DNA from 3 places in the Streptomyces sp. CNS606 genome. Region 1 is predicted to be linked to each of the others. Evidence: predicted binding sites of a transcription regulator. Region 1 holds the regulator's gene; each other region holds the start of a gene.
The links. Region 1 encodes HspR, which represses chaperone genes until heat shock. Its sites were predicted from a motif close to TTGAGNNNNNNNNNCTCAA; they were not measured.
Positions count from the first base shown of each region.

Region 2: lon (endopeptidase La) is a predicted target of HspR. The motif match lies at 1,179-1,197, and genes of this name have one in related genera.
Region 3: clpB (ATP-dependent chaperone ClpB) is a predicted target of HspR. The motif match lies at 841-859, and genes of this name have one in related genera.

Region 1 covers NZ_KE384521.1:123,880-126,141, reverse strand. The annotation lists gene dnaJ (molecular chaperone DnaJ) at 1-1,107, shown strand, start outside; gene K304_RS0121200 (heat shock protein transcriptional repressor HspR) at 1,109-1,582, shown strand; gene K304_RS0121195 (hypothetical protein) at 1,754-2,059, shown strand; gene K304_RS0121190 (SSI family serine proteinase inhibitor) at 2,253-2,262, opposite strand, start outside.
Region 2 covers NZ_KE384522.1:305,739-308,000, forward strand. The annotation lists gene lon (endopeptidase La) at 1-1,156, opposite strand, end outside; gene K304_RS34275 (hypothetical protein) at 1,305-1,868, shown strand; gene K304_RS0126045 (spermidine synthase) at 1,932-2,262, shown strand, end outside.
Region 3 covers NZ_AUFD01000017.1:95,815-98,076, reverse strand. The annotation lists gene K304_RS0113895 (TIGR03618 family F420-dependent PPOX class oxidoreductase) at 358-753, opposite strand; gene clpB (ATP-dependent chaperone ClpB) at 922-2,262, shown strand, end outside.

The sequences.
Region 1 (2,262 bases):
AAGGCCTACCGGAAGCTCGCCCGGGAGAACCACCCGGACGCCAACCGGGGCGACGCGTCCGCCGAGGAGCGCTTCAAGGACGCCTCGGAGGCGTACGACGTCCTCGGTGACGCCAAGCGGCGCAAGGAGTACGACGAGGCGCGCGCCCTCTTCGGAAGCGGCGGCGGATACCGTCCCGGACCCGGGGCGGGCGGCGGCTCGTTCAACTTCGACCTGGGCGACCTCTTCGGCGGCACCCAGGGCGGCCCGGCCGGCGGACCCCAGGGCGGCGGCTTCGGCGGCGGTCTGGGCGACGTGTTCGGCGGCCTGTTCAACCGCGGCGGTACGGGCGGCCGTACGCAGCCGCGGCGCGGGCAGGACGTCGAGTCCGAGGTGACGCTCAGCTTCACCGAGGCCGTGGACGGCGCGACGGTGCCCCTGCGGATGTCCTCCTCCGCCGCCTGCAAGGCCTGTTCCGGCACCGGCGACAAGAACGGCACGCCGCGGGTGTGCCCGACCTGTGTCGGCACCGGCCAGGTCAGCCGGGGCGGCGGCGGTGGCTTCTCGCTCACCGACCCGTGCGTGGACTGCAAGGGCCGCGGCCTGATCGCGCAGGACCCGTGCGAGATCTGCAAGGGCAGCGGGCGGGCGACCTCCTCGCGCACCATGCAGGTCCGCATCCCCGCGGGTGTCACCGACGGGCAGCGCATCCGGCTGCGCGGCAAGGGCGCCCCCGGCGAGCGCGGCGGCCCCAACGGCGACCTGTACGTCGTGGTCCACGTCGACAAGCACCCCGTCTTCGGCCGCAGGGGCGACAACCTCACGGTCACCGTGCCGGTCACCTTCCCGGAGGCCGCGCTCGGCGGCGAGATCAAGGTGCCGACCCTCGGCGGCCCGCCCGTCACGCTCAAGCTGCCGCCGGGCACCCCGAGCGGCCGCACCATGCGGGCCCGCGGCAAGGGCGCCACCCGGAAGGACGGCACCCGCGGCGACCTGCTGGTCACCGTCGACGTGGCGGTGCCGGGTGACCTCGGCGACAAGGCGCGGGACACTCTCGAGGCCTACCGCGACGCCACCGCGGACGAGGACCCGAGAGCGGCGCTGTTCAAGGCAGCGAAGGGAGACTGAGATGCCCGGCCGAGGCGGCAACAGCCAGCGTTTCGGGGGGCGGCAGCCGTACGAGCTGACCGACGACTCCCCGGTCTACGTCATCTCGGTGGCGGCACAGCTCTCCGGGCTCCACCCGCAGACGCTCCGCCAGTACGACCGTCTCGGCCTGGTCTCCCCGGACCGTACGGCCGGCCGCGGCCGGCGCTACTCGGCGCGGGACATCGAGCTGCTGCGCCAGGTGCAGCAGCTCAGCCAGGACGAGGGCATCAACCTCGCGGGCATCAAGCGCATCATCGAGCTGGAGAACCAGGTCACCGCGCTCCAGTCGCGGGTCGCCGAACTCCAGCAGGCCGTGGAAGGAGCGGCGGTGGCGATGCGTCAGCGCGAGCAGCAGGTGCACGCCTCCTACCGCCGGGACCTCGTGCCGTACAGCGAGGTGCACCAGTCGAGCGCGCTGGTCGTCTGGCGGCCCAAGCGCTCCCGCCGGGACTGACCGGCCCCGCACACCGACGGCCTCCGCCGCCTCCGCACCCGCGGAGGCGACGGAGGCCGTCGCCGTCCCGCGCGGCCCAGCGTCTCGTCCCGCCGTGCCGGTCGCCGCGTGCGGGCGCAGGATGGAAGGAGGGGGCGAGCATCGGTACCGGTCTTCGAGAGAGTGATGGCGATGACGTTCATCCAGGTCATCGAGTACGACACGAAGCGGCCCGCGGAGATGGAGCTGCTCTACGACGAGTTCCTCCGGGCGACCGAGGGGAAGCGCACCCTCACGCACGAGTTCCACACCCACGACCGCGAACGCACCGACCACTACGTCGACATCGTGGAGTTCCCCTCCTACGAGGCGGCGATGCGGAACAACGACCTGCCGGAGACGCAGGAGGTCGCGGCCCGCATGCGCGAACTCTGCACGGGCGAGCCCCGTTTCCTCAACCTCGACGTCATGGACGCCCAGACCTACCCCCGCGGCTGAGCGGCCGGCCGCCCGGAGGGCGGGGTGACGCGGGTCGGGGCGGAGCCGGGAAGGGGCGGGGACGGAGCCGGTGGTGCCGAAGGAGAAGCCGGGCGGACATGGGGCACGGGGGGACCCCACGTCCGCCCGGTGGGCCGGGTGGCCCGTCCCGCCGCGGGGAGGCGCTCGCGGGACGTCTGGGCGGAGAGCCGGCTCAGAAGGCG
Region 2 (2,262 bases), on a different contig from region 1:
GGCCCATCGCGCGGGCCACGGACGCGCCGAGCGAGGTCTTGCCGACGCCGGGAGGACCGACCAGGGCGAGCACCGCCCCGCCGCGCCGCCCGCCGACGACGCCGAGTCCGCGGTCGGCGCGTCGCTTGCGCACCGCCAGGTATTCGGTGATGCGCTCCTTGACGTCCTTCAGCCCGGCGTGGTCGGCGTCGAGGACGTGCTGCGCGCCCGGCACGTCGTAGGCGTCCTCGGTGCGCGCGTTCCACGGCATCTCCAGCACCGTGTCGAGCCAGGTGCGGATCCAGCCCCCTTCGGGGCTCTGCTCGGAGGACCGCTCCAGCTTGTCGACCTCCTTCAGCGCCGCCGTGCGGACGTCCGCGGGAAGGTCGGCGGCCTCGACGCGGGCCCGGTAGTCCTCGCCCTCGTCCTCCGGGTCGCCCGCCAGCTCGGCCAGTTCCCTGCGGACCGCCTCCAGCTGGCGGCGGAGCAGGAACTCGCGCTGCTGCTTGTCGACGCCCTCCTGGACGTCCTTGGCGATCGACTCGGCGACGTCCTGCTCGGCGAGGTGCTCGCGCAGCGTCTCCAGCGCGTACCGCAGCCGTGCGACGGGGTCGGTGGTCTCCAGCAGACGGATCTTCTGGGCAGTGGTGAGGAACGGCGAGTAGCCGGCGTTGTCGGCGAGCCGGGCGGCGTCGTCGATCTGCTGCACGCGGTCGACGACCTCCCACGCGCCGCGCTTGCGCAGCCAGCTGGTGACCAGCGCCTTGTACTCCCGCATCAGCTCGGCGACGGCGCCCGGCACCGGATCGGGCGACGGTTCGCCGGCCTCGGTGCCCTCGACCCAGAGGGCGGCGCCGGGGCCGGTGGTGCCGGTGCCGATGCGCACCCGGCGCAGGCCGCGGATCAGCGCGCCCGGGTCGCCGTCGGACAGCCGGCCGACCTGCTCGACGCGGCCGAGCACGCCGACGCCGGCGTAGTCGCCGTCGATCCGCGGCACCAGCAGGACCTGCGGCTTTCTGCCGTTCTCCCCCGTGGACCGGGCGGCCGCCTGGGCGGCCTCGACCGCGGCGCGCACCTCGGGGTCCGACAGCTCCAGCGGCACCACCATGCCCGGCAGGACCACCTCGTCGTCGAGGGGCAGAACGGGCAGGGTGAGCGAAGTGGACGTCGAAGCCATGATCTCTCCCTCGTAAGAGAAGTTGAGCTATGCCCACTCAATGCGGGAAGGGCCGTGGATGTTCCAGCGGTGACGGCCTGTTCGCTCACAGCGATACGCGGGCCACGCACACCCCGTGGCCACAGCGAGTGGGGCGGATACTTCCGGCATGCCGAACCCCGCACCGCGTCGCCGCAGCCTCGTCGCCGGGCTGTTCGCCGTGATCGCCTCCACCGCCTGCGCCCCCGGCGGTCACGCCGGCCACGGCCCGGGACGCCCGGGCGGCGGGACGGAGGGGTCCGCCACCTCCCGGCCGGGCGGCGCACCCTCCCCCTCAACGCCCGCCACCGCCCCCGGTATGCCCGGCCCGCCGCTGCTGGAATGGCTGGTCACCGGCGGGTTCGCGGGCGTACGGATCCGCACCCTGCTGCACGAGGACGGCACGTACACCGTCTCGACGGGCTCACTCGGCTCCCCGGACTCTCCCGACTCCCCGCACGACGACGCCCCCGGCCGCAGCGGCCGCCTCCCCGCGCGCGACGTGGCACGCATCCGCGCACTGCTCGCCGAGGCGCGCCTGGCCGAGGGGCCCCGCCGCACCCTCGACCCGCGCCTCCGGGACGGACTCCACTACCGCATCGCCCATGGCGGCCACGTGGTCCACCGCGACGACACCACGCTCGGCGCGCCGCTGCGGAAGGTGCGGGCGCTGCTGCCGCCCCCGTCCGCCTGACCGGCGGCCCGACGTCCCGAAAAGCGGGCCACCCCGGGGGCAGGTGTCCGCGAGGATGGAGCCATGAGCCTCACCCACAGCCCCCCGCCGCCGGAGCCCGTCGTCCTGGACCGCCGCGAGGGGCCGTACGGCGAAGTGGTGCTGCGCCGGCACGGCGAGGTGCTGCAGATCATCGCCAACGGCTGCTTCCTGATGGACACCTCCGACGGCCGCTCCGAACGCGGACTGGTGCGCGCCGCACTCGCCGCGCTGGACGGCAGGCAGCGGCCGACGCTCCTCATCGGCGGCCTCGGCGTCGGCTTCTCCCTCGCCGAGGCCGCGGCCGAGCCGCGCTGGGGCGGCATCACCGTCGTCGAACGCGAACAGGCGGTCATCGACTGGCACACCGGCCGGA
Region 3 (2,262 bases), on a different contig from region 1:
GCCATCGGTGGGTGTGAGAGGTCTGGACAACTCGCGCCGGTGGGCCCACACGACCGCCGTGTGACGCAGAACACTGCGGCATGTGCGCGGATTCGTACGGATGTGCGTCCGGCGTGCCGGCGTGGGCCGTCCCGCGTCAAGGGTCAGGAAGGGTCATCGAAATCTGGCCGGAAAGCATCTTGCCTCGTCGCTTACCGGAAAGGAATGCGCCGGGTACCGGACGCCGGGGGAGGTGCGGCGCGCAGGGGTGCGCCGACGGCTGGGGCGTGCGGGGTGCCGGGGGCGCCCGGGATGTGCGCGATGTCCGGGGCGTGTGGGGGTGGACGTGTCCCGCGTTGCCGAGGGGGGCGGCGTGCCTCAGAGGCGGCTCATGGTGCGGTCGACGGCGACCTCGATCAGCACCCGCTCCGGGTTGGGCTTCGGGCGCCTGCCGTAGCGCGCCTCGTACCGCTCCTCGGCGTCGGCGATCAGCGAGGGCTCGGTGCGGACCACCGCCCGGCCCTCCAGGGTGGCCCACCGCCGGCGGTCCACCTGGCACAGCGCCACCCTGCTGCCCCCCGCCCCGGCCGCCCGCACGTTGCGCACCTTCCGGCTCGTCCCGCGCGCGACCACCCGGGCCGTGCGCGTGCCGGGGTCGTACGTCACGCTCACCGGGACCACGTGCGGCGTGCCGTCGGGGCGGAAGGTGGTGAGAGTGGAGTAGTGGCGTTCGCGCCAGAAGGCGAGAAACGCCGGGTCGTCCTGGAGGGCCATGCCCCCGACCGTAGCGCGGGGCTTCACGGTGGTGGGGGCGGCTCGCGGGCGCCCTCGCGAGCACTGCGCGGACTGCTGCCGATATAGTTGAGTGGAACAGACTCAACTTGTTGTACCGTGGACCGTGCAAGCCATGGGATGTCGCGGAAGAAGGAGGCAGAGACGAGCGTGGACGCCGAGCTGACCAACAGGAGCCGGGACGCCATCAGCGCGGCCAACGACCGGGCCGTCACCGACGGGCACCCCGACATCACCCCGGCCCATCTGCTCCTCGCCCTCATCGAGGGCGAGGACAACGAGAACATCCAGGACCTGCTCGCCGCGGTCGAGGCGGACCAGGCCGCGCTGCGGGCCGGCGCCGAGCGGGAGCTCGCCGCGCTGCCGCGCGTCCAGGGCTCCACCGTCTCCCGCCCGCAGGCCGACCGCGCGCTGCTCGCCGTGATCGCCGACGCCGGGCAGCGGGCCAAGGAGCTCGGCGACGCTTTCATCTCCACCGAGCACCTGCTGATCGGCATCGCCGCCCGCGGCGGGCGTACCGGTGAGCTGCTCGCGGAGCAGGGCGCCACCGACAAGAAGCTGCTGGCGGCGTTCGAGGAGGTCCGCGGCGGCCGCCGGGTCACCACCCCCGACCCCGAGGGCACGTACAAGGCGCTGGAGAAGTTCGGCACCGACTTCACCGCAGCCGCGCGCGAGGGCCGGCTCGACCCGGTCATCGGCCGCGACCAGGAGATCCGCCGTGTCGTGCAGGTGCTCTCCCGCCGCACCAAGAACAACCCGGTGCTGATCGGCGAGCCCGGCGTCGGCAAGACCGCCGTCGTGGAGGGGCTGGCCCAGCGCATCGTGAAGGGCGACGTCCCGGAGTCGCTGCGGAACAAGCGCCTCGTCGCCCTCGACATCGGCGCCATGCTGGCCGGCGCGAAATACCGCGGCGAGTTCGAGGAGCGGCTGAAGACCGTGCTCGGCGAGATCAAGTCCAGCGACGGGCAGATCATCACCTTCATCGACGAGCTGCACACCGTCGTCGGCGCCGGCGCGGGCGGCGACTCCGCCATGGACGCGGGCAACATGCTCAAGCCGATGCTGGCCCGCGGCGAACTGCGGATGGTCGGCGCCACCACCCTGGACGAGTACCGCGAGCGGATCGAGAAGGACGCCGCGCTGGAGCGCCGCTTCCAGCAGGTGCTGGTCGCCGAGCCCACCGTCGAGGACTCCATCGCGATCCTGCGGGGGCTCAAGGGCCGCTACGAGGCGCACCACAAGGTGCAGATCGCGGACGGCGCGCTGGTCGCCGCCGCCACCCTCTCCGACCGCTACATCACCTCCCGCTTCCTCCCCGACAAGGCCATCGACCTCGTCGACGAGGCCGCCTCCCGGCTGCGGATGGAGATCGACTCCTCCCCGGTGGAGATCGACGAGCTCCAGCGCGCCGTGGACCGGCTGCGGATGGAGGAGCTCGCGCTCGCCAACGAGACCGACCCCGGCTCCGTGCAGCGCCTGGAGCGCCTGCGC